Cohaesibacter gelatinilyticus: one gene and its partner. The protein of the gene in region 1 binds, or shares a complex with, the protein of each later gene. Links are inferred from orthologs where the notes say so. Each region holds a gene or a part of one and is shown on either strand. Other genes may lie near its edges.

Region 1 (15,962 bases):
GTCATTCAGTCTGATGGTGTTCCGTATTTGGCAACCGCCGGGTCGGGGGATGTTTTGGCTGGAACCGTAGCAGGTCTCGCCGGGCAGGGCATGATTCCCTTTGAAGCAGCATGTGCCGCAGTCTGGTTTCACAAAGAAGCAGGCAAGATACTTGGTGCCGGGTTGATATCTGAAGACCTGCCGGATTGTATGCCGATGTTGTTTGCCAGACTTTTTGGAGAATAACTGAAAAAGTGGGGGGCTTTTTTTGCTTTGATTGCTGGTTTGAGATGGCTTTTTAGCGCAATAAATCAGGGGAAAAGGTGACTTTTTTGTCAAATTCTCTTATATGTGTGGGGAATTGGGGGCAAATGCAGAAAATGTCTTTGCTCTTTTGAAAAGCTATTGCTATAGAGGCCCCGCTCGATTTGCTGGCGCTGGGCGCCAAATGTGCGGGTGTGGTGGAATTGGTAGACACGCCAGATTTAGGTTCTGGTGGCGCGAGCCGTGGGGGTTCAAGTCCCTCCACCCGTACCAAATCTCTCCCTTGCTTTGTTGGTTCGGGGGTGGCTGGATTGAAGTGTGGCTGCTGCGGCGGCCTCTCTTCGTTGGGCGACAGGTGAATCAGCAAGTGAAAGGGTGAGGACGATGCACGACCTCCCCAAGAGTACAGAAATTTGATCTAACTACGAAAGCAGATTGATATGCAGGTGACTGAAACCCTGTCCGAAGGACTGAAACGCGAATTGAACGTCGTTGTTCCTGCTTCTGATCTTGAAGCTCGTCTGGTGAGCAAGATTGAAGAGATCAAAGGGCAGATCCAGATCAATGGTTTCCGCCCGGGCAAAGTGCCAGCATCTCATGTCCGCAAACTGCACGGGAAAGCTCTGATGGGCGATATCGTGCAGGAGCTGATCGGTGAGACCACTCGCACCTCTTTGGAAGAGCGTAGTGAGAAAGCTGCCATGCAGCCTCAGTACAAACTGACCGAAGATCAGGACGAAGCCGATAAAATCATGGATGCAAAAGCCGATCTGGTTTTTGATATCGTCTATGAGATTCTGCCAGCCATCGAAGTTGCTGATGTTTCCGGTGTTGAGATCGAGCGCCCGGTCGTTGAAGTTGAGGAAGCTGAGATTGAAGAGCGCCTCAATATGATTGCTGAAGGCTCTCGTCCCTTTGAAACAAAAGAAGGCGCAGCCGAAGATAAAGACCGTGTTCAGATGTCCTATCTTGGCAAGGTTGACGGTGAGCCTTTTGAAGGCGGTGCCGATGAGAATGCTCAGCTGGTTCTGGGTTCTGGTCAGTTCATTCCTGGCTTTGAAGATCAGTTGATCGGCTGCAAAGCTGGTGATGAGAAAACCATCAAGGTGACGTTCCCTGCTGATTATGGTGCTGAGCATCTGGCTGGCAAGGATGCCGAGTTCGATGTTGTTGTCAAAGAAATTCAAGCTCCTGGTGAGTTGGAAATGGATGATGAATTCGCTTCCAAGCTTGGTCTTGAATCCATGGAAAAACTGAAGGAAGTGGTCAAGGATCAGATCACCTCTCAATATGGTTCCATGACCCGCCAGCGTGTTAAGCGTCAGCTGTTGGACAAGATGGACGAGCTGCACAAGTTCGACGTTCCACCAACCTTGCTGGAGCAGGAATTCAACAACATTTGGCAGCAAGTGACTGCTGAAATGAACGAAAACAGCAAGACCTTCGAAGACGAAGACACCACTGAAGAGAAAGCCAAGGAAGAATATCAGACCATCGCGGAACGTCGCGTACGTCTGGGACTGGTTCTCTCTGAAATCGGTGAGAAAAACGAAATCCAGGTTTCTGACGAAGAAGTTCAGCGCGGCATCATGTCCCGTGCGCAGCAGTTCCCAGGTCAGGAGCGTCAGGTGTTCGAATATTACACCCAGAATGCTGAAGCTCTGGCTTCCATTCGCGCTCCAATCTTCGAAGAGAAGGTTGTTGACTATCTTCTGGAGCTGGTCAAAGTCGAAGACAAGACCGTCTCCAAAGAAGAACTGGAAACCTTGGTTTCTGAAGACGAAGAATAAAGTCTTCTCGTCGGTTGAAAATTCTGAAGGCGCCCCTAGCTTTGGCTATGGGCGCTTTTCTTGTCTCTAGGTGAGGTTGTCGGATGATCGATGGCGAGATTTGGAAATATTTCTTTCGGTTTCTGTATATTGCCAATATTGGCCTTCCGCTTGTCTTGTGTGTTGTTTCCATGGTGCCAGTGTTGCAAAACGCCTCACAATTATTATGAAGAGCGAGGGCAATCCATTTTCATTGAAAAGCGGAAGAATATTTTTCGGTTTTTTGTAGGATTGATATGGGTTGGCCTGACCCTGTTTCTCTCATCAGTTATCGCTCCCTATATAAACTGAGCAATGATCCATGCTTTGTCTGGGGAGTATGATGCTTGAAGAGTTGCTGGATAGAGTAACCTTTTCTTGGGGCAGGACTTGATCGGGATAGAGAGAATCCTATTTAGTAGGGCTGTGCATTTGTTCCATATTTTCCTCTGTATGGTTGGAATGCTCGGCTATCTGCATATTCGTCAGTAAATTATTTATGTTCCTGCGTTTATCTGGAAAACACCATGTTGGTGTGATTCGAATGCAGATTGCCGTTGAGAGGGAATTTCTAACTTTCTCGCGGTATGGTCTGGGATGAGCAAATTTTTCGCAGTTGGATTTGTTAAATCCAGTTGCCGAGAATTTGAATTGAAGTTTGGTCTTGCGACGAGGAAGAGTGATGAAGGATCCAATCGATCTTGCGATGAATCTGGTGCCGATGGTTGTGGAGCAATCCAACCGTGGTGAGCGCGCCTATGATATTTATTCCCGCCTTTTGAAAGAGCGGATCATTTTTGTGACTGGACCGATCGAGGATCATATGGCGACCTTGATCTGTGCCCAGCTTTTGTTTCTGGAAGCAGATAACCCCAAGAAAGAGATTTCTCTTTATATCAATAGTCCAGGTGGTGTGGTGACTGCTGGTATGTCGGTTTATGACACCATGCAATTCATCAAACCCCCTGTTGCGACCCTTTGTATGGGACAAGCCGCTTCCATGGGCTCACTGTTGCTATGCGCGGGTCACAAGGATATGCGTTTTGCGCTACCAAATGCTCGCATCATGGTGCATCAGCCTTCCGGTGGCTTTCAGGGGCAGGCCTCTGATATTCAGCGTCATGCGGAAGACATTCTGAAAATGAAGCGCCGTTTGAATGAAGTTTATGTCAAGCATTGTGGTCAGGACTACGACACGGTTGAAACGACACTTGATCGCGATCATTTCATGACGGCCGATGAAGCCAAGGAATGGGGCTTGGTCGACCGTGTTGTCGAGAGCCGTGAGACATTGGCCGAAGATTCCGAAAAGTCCGAAGGCGACAAGGATAAAAGCTGATCACGCACTTTGCCGGATGAATCTGGCAAAGTTTGATTAAGCTTGGTGATTGAAAAATCGCATCTTTCTGGGGAAGCTGGCTACAACTGGTTGCTGTTAAGCGAATATTGAAGTTTTGATGGCCAAGCTAACAGAAACATATGAACCGGGTACCAAGTGTTCTATTTTGTAGTAAAATAATACTCTTGGTGCCAATTTTAGGGTCTGGTTTTGCTTGCAGTGTTTGTCAGGCACCATAAACTGAGACTGGTAAGGGGCTTAGGCCCGATTGATAACCGAAAAGAGGCAATTACATGAGTAAGGCCGGTGGTGGCGATAACAAGAATACGCTGTACTGCTCCTTTTGTGGTAAGAGCCAGCATGAAGTGCGCAAGCTGATCGCAGGTCCAACTGTGTTCATCTGTGATGAATGTGTCGAATTATGCATGGACATCATCCGTGAAGAGAATAAATCTTCTCTGGTGAAATCCAAGGATGGCATTCCAACGCCACAAGAGATTTGCGAAGTTCTGGATGATTATGTAATCGGTCAGGCGCAAGCCAAGCGCGTGCTGTCTGTTGCGGTTCATAACCATTACAAACGTCTCGCGCATGGTAAAAAGAATGCCGACATCGAACTGGCCAAGTCCAATATCATGCTGATTGGTCCGACCGGTTGCGGTAAAACGCTTCTCGCACAGACACTTGCGCGTATCATTGACGTGCCCTTCACCATGGCCGATGCGACCACATTGACAGAAGCTGGCTATGTTGGTGAAGATGTCGAGAATATCATTCTGAAGCTTCTTCAGTCTGCCGACTATAATGTTGAACAGGCTCAACGTGGTATCGTTTATATCGATGAGATCGACAAGATCTCCCGCAAGTCCGATAACCCAAGCATCACTCGTGATGTGTCCGGCGAGGGGGTTCAGCAGGCTCTGTTGAAGATCATGGAAGGCACTGTTGCTTCCGTTCCGCCACAAGGTGGTCGCAAGCATCCGCAGCAGGAATTCTTGCAGGTGGATACAGCGAACATCCTGTTCATCTGTGGTGGTGCGTTTGCTGGCCTCGATAAGATCATCTCTGCTCGTGGGAATGACACCTCCATTGGCTTCTCTGCCAAGGTGGAAGATCCTGAAGAGCGTGGCGTCGGCGAATTGTTCAAGGAACTTGAGCCGGAAGATCTGCTAAAATTTGGTCTGATTCCTGAATTTGTTGGTCGTTTGCCTGTTCTGGCAACACTGGAAGATCTGGATGAAGATGCGCTGATCACCATTCTGTCCGAGCCAAAGAACGCTTTGGTCAAGCAGTATCAGATGCTGTTCGAGATGGAAGGTGTTCGTCTGACATTCCACGAAGACGCGTTGCGCGCTATTGCTGCCAAGGCGATTGAACGTAAGACTGGTGCTCGTGGTTTGCGCTCCATTCTGGAAGGCATTTTGCTAGACACCATGTATGAGCTGCCTGGAATGGAAGGTGTGGAAGAGGTTGTCATCTCTGGCGATGTCGTCAAGGGAGAGGCAAGACCGCTCTATATCTATAGCGATATTCAGAACGAGGCCGAGTCAACTTCTGCCTGATCCAATCAGGTATAGTGAGTTTGAAAAAGGCGGCCTCAGGGTCGCCTTTTTTGTCGGTTAGGTTGGGATAACGATTCTCAAGGGATTTCCTCAAGAATCACATGCTGATATCTGAGGAAGCTGAATTTTGTTGGCGGGCTTATTCACATTCACATCATTGTAATTGTGGAGTGCCTTGAAAGTTATTGAGGCAAGCCCCACCTAGGATGATACCGTGGTGAGAGTTGGTTTTGAGTCTTTGCCACAAATCGTCGCCGATGACACTGATCGGACTTTTGGGCTGTGTAGCGAAAAGGCCTTGTATCGGCTTCAGGCGGGCCATTGTGTGCCGCATTTGGAATATCCCTTGGCTATTATGCAAGGGACAAAACAGAAAGGTAGGAGAGCATGACCGAAGGAACCCATATTACTGATGGAGATCCAACGGCCGGGACCATGTATCCCGTCCTGCCCCTCAGAGACATTGTTGTCTTCCCTCATATGATTGTGCCTCTCTTCGTTGGTCGCGAGAAGTCTATTCGCGCATTGGAAGAGGTGATGCAGTCCGACAAGCAGGTGTTGCTTGTTACCCAAAAGAATGCCGGTGATGATGATCCTGCGCCGCAGGATATATACAAGATTGGTACCCTTGCCACCGTATTGCAGCTGCTGAAGCTGCCAGATGGAACTGTAAAGGTACTGGTTGAAGGTCTGGACCGTGCATCACTGGATGAATTCTCTGATCGCAAGGATCTGTTCGAAGCGACCGCTACCATTTTGCCGGAAGAAGACGGTGATAAGGTAGAAGTGGAAGCCTTGGCGCGTTCCGTTGCGACCGAGTTTGAAAATTATGTGAAATTGAACAAGAAGGTTTCTCCGGAAGTCATCGGTGCAGTTTCACAGATTGAAGATTATTCCAAGCTTGCTGATACCGTTGCTTCTCATCTGGCTATCAAGATCCAGGAAAAGCAGGAAATTCTCGGTATCGTCAGCGTTGTTGAGCGTCTTGAGCAGGTCCTTGGCCTTATGGAGAGCGAGATTTCCGTTCTTCAGGTGGAGAAGCGTATCCGCACACGCGTGAAACGTCAGATGGAGAAGACCCAGCGCGAATATTATCTCAACGAGCAGATGAAGGCCATTCAGAAGGAATTGGGTGATTCTGAAGAAGGTGGAGATGAGATCAAAGAGCTGGAACAGGCCATCGAGAAAACCAAGCTGTCCAAGGAAGCCCGCGAGAAGGCCGATGCTGAGCTGAAGAAGCTCAAGCAAATGAGCCCGATGTCCGCTGAGGCGACCGTGGTGCGCAACTATCTGGATTGGTTGATTGGTATTCCTTGGGGCAAGAAAACCCGCGTCAAGGTTGATCTGGAAAAGGCTGAAGATGTGCTGGATACAGATCATTACGGTCTTGAGAAGGTCAAGGAACGTATTGTTGAATACTTGGCCGTCCAGAAGCGTACCAACAAGCTGAAAGGCCCGATCCTGTGTCTGGTAGGACCTCCAGGTGTTGGTAAGACCTCTCTTGGCAAGTCCATCGCCAAGGCAACCGGCCGTGAATTCGTTCGTATGGCCCTTGGTGGTGTACGTGATGAAGCTGAAATTCGTGGACATCGTCGGACGTATATCGGTTCCATGCCGGGCAAAGTCGTTCAATCCATGAAGAAGGCCAAGAAGGCCAATCCGCTCTTCTTGCTCGATGAGATCGACAAGATGGGTATGGATTTCCGTGGTGATCCGTCTTCTGCGCTTCTGGAAGTGCTTGATCCGGAACAGAACCATGCTTTCATGGATCATTATCTGGAAGTGGAATATGACCTGTCCAATGTCATGTTCATCACCACAGCTAACACACTGAACATCCCGGCACCTTTGATGGACCGTATGGAAGTGATCCGTATTGCTGGTTACACCGAAGATGAGAAAGTCGAGATTGCGCGTCGTCACCTGATTCCGAAAGCCATGAAAGACCATGGTCTGAAAGAGAAGGAGTTCTCGCTGGATGATGCTGGTCTTCGCAAGGTGGTTCAGCTTTACACCCGTGAAGCGGGCGTACGTAACCTCGAACGCGAGATGATGAAACTCGCACGGAAGGTGGTCAAGGAGCTCTTGATGAGCAAAAAGGACCGCATTGAGGTAAGTGTCGACAATGTCGAGGAGTTCCTTGGTGTGCCGCGCTTCCGCTTTGGTGAGGTTGAATCGGAAGATCAAGTTGGTGTTGTCACTGGTCTGGCTTGGACTGAAGTGGGAGGCGAATTGCTGACCATTGAAGGCGTCATGATGCCGGGTAAAGGCAAGATGACCGTTACTGGTAACCTGCGTGATGTGATGAAGGAATCCATTCAGGCAGCGGCATCCTATGTTCGCTCACGTGCCGTGGATTTCGGTGTCGAACCTCCGGTCTTTGATCGCAAGGATATCCATGTTCACGTGCCAGAAGGTGCAACACCAAAAGATGGTCCATCTGCTGGTATTGCCATGGCAACGGCGATTGTCTCGCTGATGACCGGTATTGAAGTGCGCAAGGATATCGCCATGACAGGTGAAATCACCCTGCGTGGTCGTGTTCTTCCAATCGGCGGCTTGAAGGAAAAGCTGCTGGCAGCGCTTCGTGGTGGTATCAAGACCGTTCTTATTCCGGAGGAAAACGCCAAGGATCTGGCCGATATTCCGGATAATGTAAAAAATGGTCTGGAGATCATTCCTGTCTCAAATGTTGGCCAGGTACTGGAGCATGCGCTTGTCTCCCAGCCTGTCGCCATCGAATGGGATGAAGAGGCCGCGCTGCTGGAGAAGAAGGCCCTTGAGGCAAAGAATGAGAGTTCTGCCACAATGCAGCATTAGGTTTTGATTCTGATTAATGACCTGAGAATCCCTGAAATCCGCCAATTTTTCGGATTTTGTCTGTGGGAAAATGAGGTTGTTCTGCAAAACATTCTGCTGAAAAGGCGCATCTGGTGCTAGATGCGCCTTTTTTATGAAAGGTCAAGCATTCTTTTTTGTTTAAAGCTTGAAAAATGGCGGAATTCCGCGAATTTTGGCCTTGATTTCTGAGTGATTTAGCCAGATTGTCCAAGTTCACGTCTGGAAATGAATCTGGTGAATTTGATTCTGATGACGAAGAATTGCCTGGTTGCAAAGAGGCATTCGTTATTACATCGAGAAGGAAGAAACTATGAATAAGAATGAGTTGATCTCTGCCGTTGCTGACAAGTCTGGTCTGACTAAAGCGCAGGCTGGCGATGCAGTTGATGCATTGTTCGACACCATCTCTTCCACCCTCAAGGGTGGTGACGAAGTTCGGGTCATCGGCTTTGGCAATTTCTCTGTAACTGAGCGCGCTGCGACCGAAGGCCGTAACCCACGTACAGGTGAAACCATTCAGATCCCTGCGTCCAAGACTCCTAAGTTCAAGGCTGGTAAAGGCCTGAAGGATGCCGTGAACGGCTAATCTTGCCGCTGTAGCTGGATTTAAAGACCCCCGGTCGCTGAAAAGCGCCGGGGGTTTTTGTTTGGTGACACATAGCATGGAAGATTATCTGTTGGTCTTGGGATCTTCCACATAAAAACCCCGAGGACATAGAACATGCGTCTGCTTGTATTTCCGATTTTATGAATATTTTCAACGCATTGATATCACAACAGGTTTGGCCGGTGATGCGATTGGGGAAATCTGCGTATCAGATGAAGTGAATGGCAAAGTGGTGAAATTGAACAGATTTTAAATTGACTCTTATACTCATATTATAATTATTTGCGGGGTGCCTTTGGGCTCGTTACTCATCTGCAGACTTTGACTCTGTTAAAGGATACCTCATGAAAAACAATAGTTTGTTTCACCTGGTTGCCAAGGCTGCCATAATTGTTGGTCTTGTTGCTGGTTTGGGCAGTACATCTGCGCTGGCCGAGAAAATTACAGTGACTGACATTGCCGGTCGTAGTGTTTCCCTGGAAAAGAATCCGTCCAAGATTGTTTTGGGTGAGGGACGGATGATCTATTCAATCGCGTTGTTGGATCGGAAAAATCCGTTTGAGCGTGTGGTGGGATGGAAAGACGATCTGATCCGTTTTGATCCAGACCATTATCGTAAATATAAAGCCAAATTTCCTGCCGTCGACAAGATCAAGAATTTCGGTAGCCCGTATTCCAGTGAGTTCAGCTTGGAGGCCGTTGTGGCGTCTGGTGCTGAAGTCATGATCCTCAATTTGGGCAAGTTGTTGCAGGCGCAGGAGAGTGGACTGCTGGAAAAGCTCGAAAAAGCAGGAGTAGCCGTTCTCTTTGTCGACTTCCGCCAACGCCCGACACAAAATACTGTCCCAAGCCTACAACTTCTGGGGCGTGTTCTGGACCGTCGGGAACAGGCTGATGAATTCATCGACTTCTATATCCAGAATATGCAGACGGTGTTGAACCGGGTTGAGAAGATCAAGGAATCTGATCGTCCTGTCGTTTTTGTAGAGCGAGCTGCCGGTTACAATCCGGATAAATGCTGCAGTACCTTTGGAGATGCCAATCTCGGCCGTCTGGTTGATCTTGCTGGTGGAGCCAATTGGGGTAGCAAGAAGTTTTCCGGTCATGGCGGCAAGGTCAACCCGGAAGCCATTTTCGTTGATGACCCTGATGTGATCATTGGTACCGGTGCCAATTGGGCAGAAGCAAACCCAGCGACCACCGCCGTTCTGTTTGGCTATGAGGCTGATGACAAGATGGTCCAGGAACGTCTTGGCAATCTGGCTGCTCGCAAAGGTTGGGAGGAGTTGAAGGCGGTCAAAAACGGTAATTTCCGCTCCATCTATCACCAATTCTACAACAGCCCATATCATTTTGTTGCTTTGCAGACATTTGCGAAATGGTTCTATCCGGATGAATTCAAGGATGTTGAACCAGAAAAAACCTTTACCGAGCTGCATGACCGTTTTCTACCAATCGATTATAGCGGTGTCTTTTGGGGCACCCTCGAAAAATAGAGCGTAAAACCAAGTGGCCCTGTCTGCATTCGGTGGGCAGGGCTTTTATTTCGGATCAGGAGATGATTTCATGGTGATTGCAATTGAAAGCGATCATATGCAAGCTCGCTATCGTGGGCGGATAGCAAGACGATTTGGTACGCTCGGTGTCGTGTTTGCACTTTTAGTGATTAGCTTTTTTATCGATATTACCAATGGTCCGGGTGATTTCCCTGTTAGCGTCATATGGGATGTTTTATGGGATAAGGCATCCCATGGCGTTCAGATGGAAGTGGTGATCTGGGATTACCGGATCGCAGTTGCTGTCACTGCAATTGTGGTTGGTGCCATCTTGTCTGTGGCCGGTGCGCAAATGCAGACGATTTTGAACAATCCTCTGGCTGAACCTTTCACCCTTGGCGTTTCCAGTGCTGCAAGTTTCGGCGCATCCCTAGCCATTGTATTGGGTTGGAGCATCATACCCAATGTTGGCCATCTGATCGTGACATTGAATGCCTTTCTGTTTGCTCTTGGGACTTGTGCCTTCATATTGTTTGCGACCAGATTGAAGGGGGTAGGGGCCGAGACCATGATATTGTTTGGTATCGCCATCTTCTTTACGTTCAATGCGGCACTTGCCATGATGCAGTATATTGCATCGGAAGATCAGCTGGCACGTATCATTTTCTGGATGATGGGTTCGCTATCGCGTGCCAGTTGGGACAAGATTTCCATCGCGGTTTTATTGCTCGCCGTAGCTGTTCCTTTTTCACTGTTCCGTACCTGGCAACTGACGGCATTGAGGATGGGCGAGGAAAGTGCCATCAGTCTTGGTATAGATGTTTCCCGGTTGCGAATAGAGATGCTGATACTGATTTCTTTTCTGGCGGCAACTGCGGTGGCATTTGTCGGAGCGGTCGGGTTTATTGGTCTGGTTGGGCCCCATATTGCCCGCATGATTGTGGGTGAAGATCAGCGTTTCTTCATTCCGCTTTCTGCGCTGGTTGGAGCCTTGGCTATGTCCGTTACATCCATTGTCAGCAAAAGCATCACTCCCGGGGTGATATATCCTATTGGCATCATAACGGCATTGATTGGCGTACCTATCTTCGTCTCGGTTATTCTTTCGACCAGAAAGGATCGCTTGTCATGAGTTTGCAGATATCAAGTCTCAACGCGGGTTATGGGAGACAGCAAATTCTTCATGACGTCAGTATCGACGACATGAAATCTGGTGAGATGGTTGGTGTTATTGGACCCAATGCGGCTGGAAAATCTACCTTTTTCAAGAGCCTGACAGGTATTGTGAGGCCGCGATCAGGTTATGTGAGCCTTGATGATCAGGATATCTTGTCCATGCGGCGCAAGCAAAGGGCCCGTCAAGTTGCCTATATGCCGCAGAGCATTGGCTGCAACGCTGCTCTTACGGTTTTTGAAAGTGTATTGCTTGCCTTAAAGCAAACAACAGGATGGCGGGTTGGCGCAGATCACTTGAACAAGGTTTCCAATATTCTATCCATGCTTGGCCTTTGTCATTTGGCGGATAGGGGAATTGGAGCGCTAAGTGGCGGACAATCGCAAATGGTGGCTGTCGCGCAAGTGTTGGTTCGCAAACCAAAACTGCTTTTGCTGGATGAACCGACCAGTGCGTTGGATTTGCATCATCAATTATCTATCCTTTCTGCCATTCGCGATGCGGCAAAGGAGTTCGATATCATCGTGATGGCGGCATTGCATGATCTAAATCTGGCTGCAAAATTTTGCGATCGCCTGGTTCTGATCCGGGAAGGGCGGGTTTTGGCAGATGGGGAGCCACGGGAGATCTTGGGGCTTGAGGCTCTTAACGAGACCTATCGCATTCGGGCCTCTATCGAGAAATCCAGTCTTGGTACCTATTATGTGGATGCGCAATTGCCCTGATGGCGTATTTGACTGTGCCGATTGCTATCAATAAACCAACTTGAAATGCTCAAGACTGAGCATTTCATCTTCCGACATGGATTGGCCAATCTCAGCCAGTTCGCGGGTGAAGAAGTCCCAGTGGATCTTTCTCCACCAGTGATAGCTTTTGTCGCCTTCCCCTTCTTCAATCGCGAAGCTGGCGTCGACGTCCTTGAAAGCGCATTTCTGGATATTCGTGAACTCAATTATGCAAACGGGATTACGGTTCCAATCCTGTACGACCATCAAGTCGCCAGCCTTGATCTGTTGCTCCTTTCCCAGATCATACCAGCGCGTCAGTCCGCAGGTCGCTCGTTTTTCGCCCTGTTTGATCAGTTCGGCGCAAATATTGGCATTTTCTTCGTCTGCACAAAAATAGTCGTAGTGAACCGCACGTTCTTTTTGTCGCAAGGGTAAGGGAAGGGTTGCCAGATAGGCATGCAGGAATTTTTGAGAAGAGGAATTCATTTCACAGATAAGCACATGCCGTCGGATAGAGGCGACTTGCATAGTTCAAGTATGTAGGCAAGAAATGGTGGGTGATGAGAGATTCGAACTCCCGACCCCCTCGGTGTAAACGAGGTGCTCTAACCAGCTGAGCTAATCACCCTTCACGGTTCTGCAGAAATGGTGGGTGATGAGAGATTCGAACTCCCGACCCCCTCGGTGTAAACGAGGTGCTCTAACCAGCTGAGCTAATCACCCGCTCTGCATTTCGTGTGAGGTGCTTTTAGGGGTTGGCAACCAGACATGCAACAAAAAAATGACAAGGATTTTTATTCCTTGGGGAAATCTGAATATCTGATTGGGCGATAACTCCTTTAAACAATTCTCTTCTGTCTGCTGCAAACAAATATCAAATATGGGTTTGGATGCATGTCGATTCAGTATTTGTTTTCAGAGCATTGATTTTTGAGACTTTCTTTTGAGAGGAGAAGAAAAGGTGGTTTGGTGGTGCTACAAATCTGCAGGCTCGTCCACATCTGATTTTGGCCAGCTTTCTGCCAGTTTGCGACATAGATGTGAAATACACACAGAAAGAGTTTACTGCGTGCTTGACTTCAAGTGACCGGCGTCGTATTTCAGCGCCACTCCACACGAACGGAGCGTATAAAAACGCTTCATCATGTGGTCCGGGTAGGGGGGTGTAGCTCAGTTGGTTAGAGCGTCGGCCTGTCACGCCGAAGGTCGCGGGTTCGAGTCCCGTCACTCTCGCCACCCTGTTCCAAACAAGATATCTTGTGGCGAGATATCTTGTAACCCTGTTGTGGGGGTGTAGCTCAGTTGGTTAGAGCGTCGGCCTGTCACGCCGAAGGTCGCGGGTTCGAGTCCCGTCACTCTCGCCACTTCTGGATTGTCTGACCAGATAATCTGGCCCACGTTATTGGGGGTGTAGCTCAGTTGGTTAGAGCGTCGGCCTGTCACGCCGAAGGTCGCGGGTTCGAGTCCCGTCACTCTCGCCACTTTCCCGTGAACGCCCGCTCGGATGAGTGAGGCGTTTTTTCGTATCCATATTTCCTTAGTGTTGCAGATTTTATTGATAGAAAACCCTGCCGACTTCAGCAGGGTTTTGAAGTATTGTTGATGTGACTGTTAAAGGTGTTCATTTCAATTGAGTTGCCGGGGCTCTTGCTGCCATGGCCAGAATTGAATGGGTAGTTTGTCGACATGGATCTTGAGGCGCTTCTTCAATTCGTCCATGGATAGCAGGCCTGTTTGGGTGTCGACATATTCCACCACGCTGGATGCATTGATTGAAGCCAGCTGTAGAGCTTTTGCAGGTTCTGTTCCTGCGGCCAACTGTAGGCCGGACGTGGATGTGAAGCTGTCACCTGCGCCAGCGGAACCTTTTACCTCTGTTTTCAAAATTGGGCAATGATAGAGGCCCTCCGGTGTTGCCAGATATGCACCGCCTGTGCCGTCAGTTACCAGAACGTGGCGGCAGCCAAGATTTTGAATAGCGCTCATGAAGCCTGCAAGTGTGCAATGATGATGTTCATTCAAAAGCCCGCGTGTTAGCAGGCCGGACGCGTGATCGTCTGATATCTGGATGGATTTGATTGCAGAGCCTTTTGTCTGTTTCATCAGCAAGGGAAGGAGTGTCTCGGCTTCATGGCGGTTGATGTTGATGAGATCAAGATTCTGAATGGAGCCAAGAAGATCTTCGCCTCTGCGCGTGATCTGTCTTTTGCCTGGATTGGCAACAACAAATGCGCCTGCTTCTTTGCCTCGTTTTGCAATCGCGGGGAAGGCATCTGCAGATTCGTTCGACATTGGTGCGATGTGCAGAAGATCTATGCCGGCAAATAGCTCTTGCGTGATCTCTTTCTCCGTAATCAGGCAGTTTGCGCCGCGCATGGTGAAAATGGATGCGTTGCGGTCATGAGAGGCGATTATGACAGAGCGACCGGTGGTGGCTTTGTCTGTCTGCATGAGGTTGCTGGTTTTCAGTCCCTCTCTGTCCAATAGAGCCTGAACCTGTTTTCCTTCCAGATCTTTGCCGATTTTTACCGTTGGTGTTGTTTCGTGTCCCTGACGGGCAAAGGCTACCGCTGCGTTGATTGCGCCGCCGCCAACATGGGTAGTTATGTTAAGGGCGTCGATCTTGCGACCTTGTTCCAGCATGAGGAAGGAATTGTCGGCATTGGTCATGGATATGCGTTCAATGTCATGATCGGCGACAACGGTGATGATGTCGATCATGGCAGAACCAATGGTAGCTGTCTTCATTTGCTTTGTTCCACCTGAATGGGGATGAGATTTCTCAAAAACAGGTTAGGCTCTATGATGTATGGATCAAGTGAAAAGCGAGTGTCTGCGAAAGAATTTACAGGTGTTTTTCGAGGCGGAGGTGAAAACTGTTACCGGTAACAGTACGGGATGTCTGAATGTTGTGGATGGCGCGTTCGAATGTCGGGTTTCCGACAAGAATATGATTTTGGTCAAAAACTGACAAACGGATCTGCATAGGATAAGCTGGGGTAGTTTCGTTATTTGGTCAACCTGTTACGACTTTCAGAGTTTAGTCACAGGAGGGTCGGATCGTTAGGCTAGTATGGGTTTAAATGTGACAAATTTGCACACTTGCTCTTGCCTCTTTGCGGTCGCTGCTTTAAGCGTGCCACCAACAAGTGATACATCTTAGCTGGATGTGCTCTTGATTCTATTTTGAAACGCCTAGGGAGTCTCGGGGTCACATCTGGGGCATCAGATTGACCGTCTTGCTGGGCATTGAGGACCGGAACACTATGGAAGACCTGCTAAGGGAATACCTTCCCATCGTTATCTTCATCGGTATCTCGCTTGTTATCGGACTGGCGCTGCTTGTGTCCCCTTTCTTGCTTGCCTATAAAAATCCTGATCCGGAAAAATTGTCGGCATATGAATGTGGCTTCAATGCGTTTGACGATGCTCGTATGACCTTTGATGTGCGCTTCTATCTTGTCGCAATCCTGTTCATCATTTTCGATTTGGAAGTTGCTTTCTTGTTCCCATGGGCGGTTGCCTTTGGTGATTTGGGCATGTTCGGTTTTGTTTCGATGATGATTTTCCTGGGTGTGTTGACCATCGGCTTCATCTATGAATGGAAAAAAGGAGCCTTGGAGTGGGATTGATGACTGAAAATCAGACTCTGGTTTCGCCTGAGCCGAAGGGAATCCTGGATCCGAAAACCGGTAAGCCAATCGGTGCGGAAGATCCGTTCTTCATGCAAGTGAATGAAGAATTGTCCGACAAGGGATTTATTGTCACTGCAACGGATGATCTGATCAATTGGGCGCGCACCGGATCCTTGATGTGGATGACGTTTGGTCTTGCCTGTTGCGCGGTCGAGATGATTCAAATGTCCATGCCGCGTTATGACTGTGAGCGTTTCGGTTTCGCGCCTCGCGGTTCCCCGCGCCAATCTGACGTGATGATCGTTGCCGGTACGCTGACCAATAAGATGGCTCCGGCTTTGCGCAAGGTTTATGACCAGATGCCAGAGCCACGCTATGTGATCTCCATGGGTTCGTGCGCCAATGGCGGTGGCTATTATCACTATTCCTACAGTGTTGTACGCGGATGCGACCGGGTGGTTCCCGTGGATATTTATGTCCCCGGATGTCCTCCGACGGCCGAAGCGCTTCTCTATGGTGTGATGCTATT
Region 2 (9,722 bases), 260 kb from region 1 along the record:
AAAGGCCGCTCATTTGGGCGGCCTTTTTTGTTGTTTGAATTCTGGACGATGATCTGCCTTCCGGGTGAGAATCGAGTTGGATTCCAATGATCAGCAGGAGAGGGATTCGCATCTTCGAATCTGTGGTCATATTTCTGTTAAGCCCTCTTTGATCTTGTATTTTTGTTAGGGATTTAGCCGATTCTAACCGTTGGAAATTTTCCAATTCATTTATTGTTTAATCGTGCTTTTTTTTGAAATAATATTACCCTCTCGCATAGCAAGCTCGTAGCTCCCCTGAATCTTTGCATAGGGGGTTGACGAGGCGAGTTCTTCGGCATATGTTCGCGCCACTTCTCGGACAGGCGGTAAACCGATCCAATCAGAGACGACACGTCTTTGAACCAAATCGATTTAAACGCTGTCCATTAAAATGAAGCTGAGATTGACTGGCTCATGATCGCGGGTTTCCGTGATCCTCTGGTTTTCACAGTGCTGTTCGCGGCAGAAGTCGTGCGATGGTGCGCTTTTGTGCGTGCGGACGGTGCATTTTTGGTAATTCGTTCAGAGAGATCTGAAAGGCACGCTATATGCCAACCATTAACCAGCTTATTCGCAAGCCGCGCAAGGCGCCGGTAAAGCGAAATAAAGTACCGGCCATGGAGGCCTGCCCACAGAAGCGGGGCGTTTGTACGCGCGTTTATACCACTACGCCTAAAAAGCCTAACTCGGCTTTGCGTAAGGTTGCCAAGGTTCGCTTGACCAACGGTTTTGAAGTTATCGGCTATATCCCTGGTGAGGGCCATAACCTTCAAGAACACTCCGTTGTGATGATCCGCGGCGGACGTGTAAAAGATTTGCCTGGTGTTCGTTACCACATTCTGCGTGGTGTTCTCGATACCCAGGGTGTTAAAGACCGTAAGCAGCGTCGTTCCAAATATGGCGCGAAGCGGCCTAAATAAGCCGTTCTTTGGAGTACAGGTCACATGTCACGTCGCCATAGTGCAGAAAAACGTACTATCAACCCGGACCCGAAGTTCGGTGATATCGTTATTTCCAAATTCATGAACAGCATCATGCTGGATGGTAAAAAGTCCGTTTCTGAACGGATTGTTTACGGTGCTCTTGATTCTGTCGAAGGTAAACTCAAGCAGGATCCAGTAGAGGTGTTTCACACTGCTCTGGAAAATGTAATGCCTTCTGTTGAGGTTCGTTCCCGCCGTGTTGGTGGTGCAACCTATCAGGTTCCTGTTGATGTTCGTACTGAACGCAAGCAGGCCCTGGCTATCCGCTGGATCATTTCCGCCGCTCGCGGCCGGAATGAGCGCACCATGATTGATCGTCTTTCTGGCGAGCTTCTTGATGCGTTTAACAATCGCGGTTCCGCAGTTAAAAAACGCGAAGATACGCACCGTATGGCCGAAGCCAACCGTGCCTTCTCGCATTATCGCTGGTAAACCTTTAGGGGCGAAGTCATGGCACGCAGCCACAAGATTGAGGACTATCGTAACTTCGGCATCATGGCTCACATCGATGCTGGTAAGACGACCACTACGGAACGTATCCTCTACTATACCGGTAAAAGCCACAAAATTGGCGAAGTTCATGATGGCGCAGCTACCATGGACTGGATGGAGCAGGAGCAAGAGCGTGGTATTACCATTACCTCTGCTGCTACCACCTGTTTCTGGCGCGAAAAGCGTCTGAACATCATCGATACTCCAGGTCACGTTGATTTCACTATTGAAGTTGAGCGTTCCTTGCGTGTTCTCGATGGTGCGGTTTGTGCACTTGACGCCAATGCTGGTGTTGAGCCGCAGACCGAGACCGTTTGGCGTCAGGCTGATAAGTACAACGTTCCTCGGATGATCTTTGTCAACAAGATGGACAAGCTTGGTGCTGATTTCTTCCGCTGCGTTGACATGGTCAAGGAGCGCCTCGGTGCGACTGCTCTTTGCCTTCAGTTGCCGATTGGCGCTGAGAGCGAATTCTCAGGTGTTATCGATCTGGTTCAGATGAAGTCAATCATCTGGCTGGAAGAGTCTCTGGGCGCTAAATTCGAGATTGGCGATATTCCTGCCGAGCTCGTAGATCAGGCTGCTGAATATCGCGAAACTCTTATTGAGAGTGTTGTTGAATGCGACGAAGAAGCGATGGAAGCCTATTTGGAGGGTGATGAGCCATCCAATGAAAAGATCATGGAACTGATCCGCAAGGGCACCATTGCCAACGAGTTTGTTCCTATCCTCTGTGGTACCGCGTTCAAGAACAAAGGTGTTCAGCCTTTGCTTGACGCAGTGGTAGACTATCTGCCTAGCCCGGTCGAAATTGAAGCCATCAAGGGCGTTGATGTTAAGACCGAAGAGGAAACCACTCGCGAAGCGTCTGACGAAGAGCCGTTCTCCATGCTGGCGTTCAAGATCATGAACGACCCGTTTGTAGGTTCCTTGACTTTCTGCCGCATCTATTCCGGTACTCTTGAGACTGGTACGTCCGTTCTCAATACCGTGAAGGAAAAGCGCGAGCGCGTTGGTCGTATGCTTCAGATGCACTCCAACTCTCGTGAGGACATCAAGCAGGCACATGCTGGTGACATCGTTGCGATCGCTGGTTTGAAAGACACTACAACTGGTGATACTCTGTGTGATCCACTGCGCCCGGTTATTCTGGAACGTATGGAATTCCCGGATCCAGTTATCGAAATTGCTGTTGAGCCTAAAACCAAGGCCGACCAGGAGAAGATGGGTCTTGCCCTGAATCGTCTGGCTGCCGAGGATCCATCCTTCCGCGTGAAGACTGACGAAGAATCCGGTCAGACCATTATCGCTGGTATGGGTGAGCTGCATCTTGATATTCTTGTTGATCGTATGAAACGTGAATTCAAGGTGGAAGCGCAAATTGGTGCTCCGCAGGTTGCTTACCGCGAAACCATTTCTCGCTCTGAGAACATTGACTACACCCACAAGAAACAATCTGGTGGTTCTGGTCAGTTCGCTCGCGTGAAATTGACAATTGAGCCAAACGAGCCAGGCGCTGGTTTCGAATTCAAGAGCTCTATTGTCGGTGGTAACGTTCCAAAAGAATACATCCCTGGTGTTGAGAAGGGCGTCCAGTCCGTTATGACCTCTGGTCCTATCGCTGGCTTCCCAATGGTAGACGTGAAAGTTGAGCTGACTGATGGTGCATACCATGACGTTGACTCCAGCGTTCTTGCCTTTGAGATCGCTTCTCGCGCGGGCTTCCGCGAAGGTTGTCGTGCCGCTGGTCCAAAGCTGCTTGAGCCAATGATGAAAGTCGAAGTTGTTACCCCTGAAGAATATATGGGTGACATCATCGGTGACATCAACTCTCGCCGCGGTCAGATTTCCGGCACTGAAGCTCGTGGTGTTGTAACCGTCATCACTGCCATGGTTCCACTGGCGAACATGTTTGGGTATGTGAACAATCTTCGTTCCATGTCCCAGGGTCGTGCTCAGTATTCCATGGTGTTTGATCACTATTCACAAGTGCCGCAGGCCGTTGCAGACGAGGTTCAGGCAAAATATGCCTAAACCTCACGCTTCACGCACTTAATGAAATTCTAAACTGGAGCTATTTCCTATGGCTAAGGAAAAGTTTGAACGTAATAAGCCGCATGTAAACATCGGCACGATTGGTCACGTTGACCATGGTAAAACCACCCTGACCGCAGCTATCACCATGACCCTTGCTGAAAAGGGCGGTGCTGAGGCTAAGGCTTATGATGAGATTGACGGTGCGCCAGAAGAGAAAGCTCGCGGCATCACGATCTCTACTGCTCACGTTGAGTATGAGACAGAGAACCGTCACTATGCTCACGTTGACTGTCCAGGTCACGCTGACTATGTGAAGAACATGATCACCGGTGCTGCTCAGATGGACGGTGCTATCCTGGTTTGTTCTGCAGCTGACGGCCCAATGCCACAGACGCGTGAGCACATCCTGCTTGCCCGTCAGGTTGGTGTTCCTGCTCTGGTAGTGTTCCTGAACAAAGTTGATCAGGTTGATGACGAAGAGCTGCTTGAGCTTGTTGAAATGGAAGTTCGCGAACTGCTGGATTCTTACGAGTTCCCAGGCGACGATATTCCTATCGTAAAAGGTTCTGCTCTTGCTGCTGTTGAGAACCGTGACGCTGCAATCGGCCGTGAAGCAATCATGGAACTGATGGCTGCTGTTGACGATTATATCCCAACTCCAGAGCGTCCAAAGGATCTGCCATTCCTGCTGCCTATCGAAGATGTATTCTCCATCTCTGGTCGTGGTACTGTGGTAACCGGTCGTGTTGAGCGTGGCGTGATCAATGTTGGTGACGAGATTGAGATCGTCGGTATCAAAGACACCCAGAAAACCACCTGTACCGGTGTTGAAATGTTCCGCAAGCTGCTTGATAGCGGTGAAGCTGGTGACAATGTTGGTGTTCTCCTGCGTGGTACCAAGCGTGAAGATGTCGAGCGTGGCCAGGTTCTGTGTGCACCAGCTTCCGTTACTCCACACACCAAGTTCAAAGCAGAAGCTTACATCCTGACGAAAGAAGAAGGCGGTCGTCATACTCCGTTCTTCACCAACTATCGTCCACAATTCTATTTCCGTACCACTGACGTGACGGGTGTTGTTACCCTGAACGAAGGTACCGAGATGGTTATGCCTGGCGATAACGTCGAGATGAATGTTGAGCTGATCGTGCCAATCGCTATGGAAGAAAAGCTGCGCTTCGCTATCCGCGAAGGTGGCCGTACCGTAGGTGCCGGCATCGTCGGTTCTATCGTCGAGTAATCATTAGGGCAGGGGTGCATAAGGATGCATCCAGATGCACCCCGGTCTTTTGAGGATTAAATTATGAACGGTCAGAATATTCGAATCCGCCTCAAGGCATTCGACCACCGCATTCTTGATACTTCGGCTAAGGAAATTGTTTCCACTGCGAAACGTACCGGCGCCAATGTTCGCGGCCCGGTTCCGCTGCCAACACGGATCGAGAAGTTCACTGTCAACCGTTCGCCGCACGTAAATAAGAAAAGCCGTGAGCAGTTCGAGATCCGCACGCATAAGCGTCTTCTCGATATTATCGACCCGACCCCGCAGACGGTTGATGCCCTCATGAAGCTTGATCTTGCGGCCGGTGTGGACGTTGAAATTAAGCTCTAACTTGAGCGAAAGGCGAGAGTAGCCATGCGTTCTGGTGTGATCGCACAGAAGTTGGGAATGACCCGCATTTATACCGAAACTGGTGAACATGTACCAGTGACGGTTCTCAAAGTTGAGAATTGCCAGGTTGTTGCTCAGCGAACTGTAGAAAAAAATGGTTATACTGCACTTCAGTTGGGTGTAGGTAAAGCCAAAGTTAAAAACGTTTCGAAGCAGATGCGCGGCCACTTTGCAGTGGCTAAAGTTGAGCCGAAACGTAAAGTGGCTGAGTTCCGTGTAAGCGAAGACAACCTCATTGAGGTTGGTTCCGAGCTGACTGCGGATCATTATGTAGCTGGTCAGCATGTGGATGTTGTTGGTACTTCTATCGGTAAAGGTTTTGCCGGTTCCATGAAGCGTCACAACTTTGGTGGTGGTCGTGCAACGCACGGTAACTCCATCTCCCACCGTGCTCACGGTTCTACCGGTCAGTGTCAGGATCCTGGTAAGGTCTTCAAAGGTAAGAAGATGGCCGGTCACATGGGTGCTACCCGTGTCACCACCCAGAACCTGAAGGTCGTCAAGACCGACGCTGAGCGTGGTCTGGTTTTGGTTCAGGGCGCTGTTCCTGGTTCCAAAGGCGGCTGGATCCTGATCAAGGATGCGGTAAAACGTGCGCGTCCTGCCGAGGCACCTGTTCCTGGCGCTGTCCGTGCAGCTGAAGCTGCTGCTAAGGAGGGCGAAGAATAATGGAACTGCAAGTTAAAACCCTCGATGGTAAGGATGCGGGTTCTGTATCCGTTTCTGATGAAGTCTTTGGTCTTGAGCCACGTGCCGATATTCTGGCCCGTATGGTTCGTTATCAACAGATGAAACGGATGTCCGGCACCCATAAGACCAAGACACGTGCTGAAATCACTGGCACCACCAAGAAGTACCTTCGCCAGAAGGGCTCCGGTGGCGCTCGTCACGGCAACAAGAAAGTGCCTCAGTTCCGTGGTGGTGGTCGTGCCTTTGGTCCAGTTGTTCGCGATCATGCGATTGCGCTGCCAAAGAAAGTTCGTGCGCTGGCGCTGAAACATGCTCTGTCTTCCAAGTTGAAGAATGAATCTCTGATCATTCTTGATGATGTGAAGGCTGATGCACCTAAGACTGCTGCAGTTTCTGCACAGGTTAAAGGTCTTGGCATCGAGAACGCATTGTTCATTGCTGGTCAGGAAGTCGATAGCAACTTTGCTAAAGCTGCTCGCAATATCGTCGGTATCGATGTGTTGCCAGTTCAGGGCATCAATGTTCTTGATGTTCTGCGTCGCGACACTCTGGTTCTGACCAAGGCCGCAGTCGATGCTCTGGAGGAACGGTTCAAATGACCAACCTTCGTCATTACGATATCATCCGCAGCCCAGTGATTACTGAGAAGGCAACCATTCAGTCCGAACAGGACAAGGTTGTTTTCAATGTATCCCAGGATGCGACTAAACCAGAAATCAAGGCCGCTGTTGAAGCGCTGTTTTCTGTCAAAGTCAAAAGCGTTAACACTTTGGTCCGTAAGGGTAAAGTGAAGCGTTTCAAAGGCATTGTCGGCAAGCAGGTAGACGTGAAAAAAGCGATTGTGACCCTCGAAGATGGTCAGTCAATCGACGTCACGACTGGTCTTTAAGGAATTTTGGGATAGGCTGAAGTCATGGCACTCAAGACCTTTAAACCCACTAGCCCTGGACAGCGCCAATTGGTGATTGTTGATCGTTCTGGCCTTTGGAAGGGCAAGCCGGTCAAGAAACTCACTGAAGGTTTGACCAAGTCTGGTGGCCGCAACAACACAGGTCGTATTACGTCCCGCCGCCGCGGCGGTGGTCATAAACGTACCTACCGCATGATCGACTTCAAGCGTCGCAAGTTTGACGTAGAAGGCACGATTGAGCGTCTGGAATATGATCCTAACCGTTCTGCATTCATCGCACTGGTGAATTATGCAGATGGTGAGCAGGCATACATTCTGGCTCCACAGCGTATTGCTGCAGGGGACAAGGTGATTGCCAGCGAATCTGCTGACATCAAGCCGGGCAACGCAATGCCTTTGGCGAACATGCCAGTTGGCACGATCATCCACAATGTCGAGCTGAAGCCTGGTAAAGGTGGTCAGATCGCCCGTTCTGCCGGGGCTTATGCACAGTTGGTGGGTCGTGATCAGGGTTATGCGATCATTCGTTTGAACTCCGGGGAGACAAGATTGGTACTTGGCACTTGCATGGCAAGCGTCGGTGCTGTATCCAACCCCGAGCATTCGAACATTAATCACGGTAAAGCTGGTCGTTCCCGCTGGTTGGGTAAACGTCCAGAGGTGCGTGGTGTTGCTATGAACCCAGTAGATCACCCACATGGTGGTGGTGAAGGCCGTACTTCTGGTGGCCGTCATCCTGTTTCTCCATGGGGTAAGCCTACCAAGGGTAAGCGTACTCGCAGCAACAAGACGACCGACAAGTTTATTGTTCGTAGTCGTCATCAGCGCAAGAAATAAGGGTTAACCGATGGCACGTTCTGTTTGGAAAGGTCCGTTTGTAGACGGATACCTTCTGAAGAAGGCAGACAAGGTTCGCGCTTCCGGCCGCAACGAAGTGATCAAAACGTGGAGCCGTCGCTCTACCATTTTGCCTCACTTCGTTGGACTCACCTTTGGTGTGTATAACGGCCAGAAACATGTACCTGTCCTCATCTCTGAAGAGATGGTGGGACACAAGTTCGGTGAATTTTCTCCATCCCGCACCTACTACGGTCATGGTGCTGATAAAAAGGCTCGGAGGAAATAATGGGTAAGGCAAAACGCGCACGCGTATTGAAAGACAATGAAGCAAAGGCAGTAAGCCGTATGCTTCGTGTTTCTCCCCAGAAACTGAACCTTGTCGCTGCAATGATTCGCGGTAAGAAAGTCGATACAGCTCTGGCTGATTTGACTTTCTCATCCAAGCGCATTGCTCGTGATGTTAAGAAATGTTTGGAATCTGCGATTGCTAATGCTGAAAACAACCACGAGTTGGATGTTGATGCATTGGTTGTTGCAGAAGCCTATGTTGGTAAGGCTTTGGTCATGAAACGCTGGCAGCCACGTGCTCGTGGTCGTGTTGGCAAGATCCTCAAGCCTTTCTCCAACCTGACGATCGTTGTTCGTGAAGTCGAGGAGACAGCCTGATGGGTCATAAGGTAAATCCGATTGGTCTTCGTCTGGGCATCAACCGGACTTGGGATTCTCGCTGGTATGCTGGTAAAACCGAATATGGTGCTCTTCTTCATGAAGATTACGCTATTCGGAACATGCTGTCCGAGCTTCTCAAGCAGGCTGCTGTTTCCAAGATCGTGATCGAACGCCCACATAAGAAGTGCCGTGTGACCATTCACTCTGCACGTCCGGGCATCGTTATCGGCCGTAAAGGCGCTGATATTGAGAAACTTCGTCGCAAGGTTGGCAAACTGACGGACTCTGATGTGCATATCAACATTGTTGAAGTGCGCAAGCCAGAGACCGATGCAAACCTGGTTGCTCAGTCTATTGCTCAGCAGCTGGAGCGTCGTGTCGCATTCCGTCGTGCTATGAAGCGTGCCGTTCAGTCTGCAATGCGTATGGGTGCCGAAGGCATTCGTATCAATTGCGCTGGCCGTTTGGGTGGAGCAGAAATCGCTCGTACCGAATGGTATCGTGAAGGCCGCGTACCGCTTCATACTCTGCGTGCCGATATCGATTACGGTACTGCAGAAGCTCTGACGGCTTACGGCATTTCCGGCATTAAAGTGTGGATCTACAAAGGCGAAATCATGGAACACGATCCCATGGCGTCTGAGAAGCGTGCACTTGCGGGCCAGGAAGGTGGCAACAACAACCAGCGTCGGCGTAATAAGCCCGCTGCTTGATTTGTACCAGCTGAGGTAAGAGAGAAAATCAATGCTGCAACCAAAGCGCACAAAATATCGCAAGCAGCACAAGGGCCGCATTCATGGCGTTGCAAAAGGGGGCTTCGAGCTCAATTTTGGCGCCTACGGCCTGAAGGCTCAAGAGCCTGCGCGTATCACCGCTCGTCAGATCGAGGCTGCGCGTCGTGCTATGACCCGTCACATGAAACGTGCCGGTCGCGTGTGGATCCGCATCTTCCCTGATGTGCCTGTATCCAAGAAACCTACCGAAGTCCGCATGGGTAAAGGTAAAGGTTCTCCTGAATATTGGGCAGCTCGTGTGAAGCCGGGCCGCATTATGTTTGAAATTGATGGCGTACCGAACGATGTTGCTCGGGAAGCCATGCGGCTTGCTGCTGCGAAGTTGCCTATCAAGACACGCTTCGTACAGCGCATCGCCGACTAAGGTGTGAAGGGATAAACCCATGAAAGCATCAGATGTCCGCGCGATGACGTCGGACCAGATCGCTGATGAGTTGGTAAAGCTGAAGAAAGAGCAGTTCAATCTGCGCTTTCAGGCTGCAACCGGTCAGTTGGAAAACACCGTGCGTGTACGACAGGTTCGTCGTGACATTGCACGCCTGATGACCATTGCACGTGAGAAGCGTGCAGCGGCAGCAGAATAAGGAGGACGAGATGCCTAAACGAGTATTGCAAGG

The links.
Region 2: the proteins of tig (region 1) and rpsG are in contact, whole or in part, in a crystal structure (PDB 3GTY), measured with the Thermotoga maritima proteins. The link is inferred for Cohaesibacter gelatinilyticus from one-to-one orthologs. Residues at the interface, in WP_004081061.1 of Thermotoga maritima: Glu122, Val124, Val129, Leu130, Tyr133, Glu188, Gly259, Ile262, Tyr263, Glu266, Ser270, Glu273, Gln274, Glu277, Arg308, Gln311, Ile312, Ser315, Tyr316, Glu325, Arg329, Arg336, Leu363, Phe366, Trp367, Arg373, Leu377, Arg381, Leu384, Glu387; in WP_004081843.1 of Thermotoga maritima: Lys34, Lys52, Lys55, Glu59, Arg62, Gln63, Glu66, Asn67, Lys69, Val71, Arg95, Ala109, Lys110, Lys111, Gly112, Arg113, Pro114, Glu117, Glu121, Ile124, Ala125, Tyr127, Asn128, Asn129, Thr130, Gly131, Lys135, Asp139, Arg142, Met143.

Annotation. Positions count from the first base shown.
Region 1 is NZ_OBEL01000001.1:1,508,161-1,524,122, reverse strand. What follows is about bases 1-2,858. They hold tig (trigger factor), read left to right. Parts: upstream 1-683; coding sequence 684-2,033; downstream 2,034-2,858. Other genes in these bases: CRO57_RS06790 (ATP-dependent Clp protease proteolytic subunit), read left to right, coding at 2,734-2,858; CRO57_RS06805 (NAD(P)H-hydrate dehydratase), read left to right, coding at 1-225. In the rest of the region: more of CRO57_RS06790, read left to right, coding at 2,859-3,390; ATP-dependent Clp protease ATP-binding subunit ClpX, read left to right, coding at 3,684-4,952; lon (endopeptidase La), read left to right, coding at 5,340-7,772; CRO57_RS06775 (HU family DNA-binding protein), read left to right, coding at 8,086-8,379; CRO57_RS06770 (ABC transporter substrate-binding protein), read left to right, coding at 8,745-9,896; CRO57_RS06765 (FecCD family ABC transporter permease), read left to right, coding at 9,967-11,028; CRO57_RS06760 (ABC transporter ATP-binding protein), read left to right, coding at 11,025-11,795; CRO57_RS06755 (ASCH domain-containing protein), read right to left, coding at 11,823-12,284; CRO57_RS06725 (carbohydrate kinase family protein), read right to left, coding at 13,425-14,546; CRO57_RS06720 (NADH-quinone oxidoreductase subunit A), read left to right, coding at 15,065-15,430; CRO57_RS06715 (NuoB/complex I 20 kDa subunit family protein), read left to right, coding at 15,400-15,962. UniProt on the Bacillus subtilis protein: Involved in protein export. Acts as a chaperone by maintaining the newly synthesized protein in an open conformation. Functions as a peptidyl-prolyl cis-trans isomerase.
Region 2 is NZ_OBEL01000001.1:1,778,126-1,787,847, reverse strand. What follows is about bases 1-2,700. They hold rpsG (30S ribosomal protein S7), read left to right. Parts: upstream 1-965; coding sequence 966-1,436; downstream 1,437-2,700. Other genes in these bases: fusA (elongation factor G), read left to right, coding at 1,455-2,700; rpsL (30S ribosomal protein S12), read left to right, coding at 570-941. In the rest of the region: more of fusA, read left to right, coding at 2,701-3,530; tuf (elongation factor Tu), read left to right, coding at 3,580-4,770; rpsJ (30S ribosomal protein S10), read left to right, coding at 4,834-5,142; rplC (50S ribosomal protein L3), read left to right, coding at 5,167-5,871; rplD (50S ribosomal protein L4), read left to right, coding at 5,871-6,491; CRO57_RS07995 (50S ribosomal protein L23), read left to right, coding at 6,488-6,781; rplB (50S ribosomal protein L2), read left to right, coding at 6,806-7,639; rpsS (30S ribosomal protein S19), read left to right, coding at 7,650-7,928; rplV (50S ribosomal protein L22), read left to right, coding at 7,928-8,308; rpsC (30S ribosomal protein S3), read left to right, coding at 8,308-9,024; rplP (50S ribosomal protein L16), read left to right, coding at 9,056-9,469; rpmC (50S ribosomal protein L29), read left to right, coding at 9,489-9,689; rpsQ (30S ribosomal protein S17), read left to right, coding at 9,700-9,722.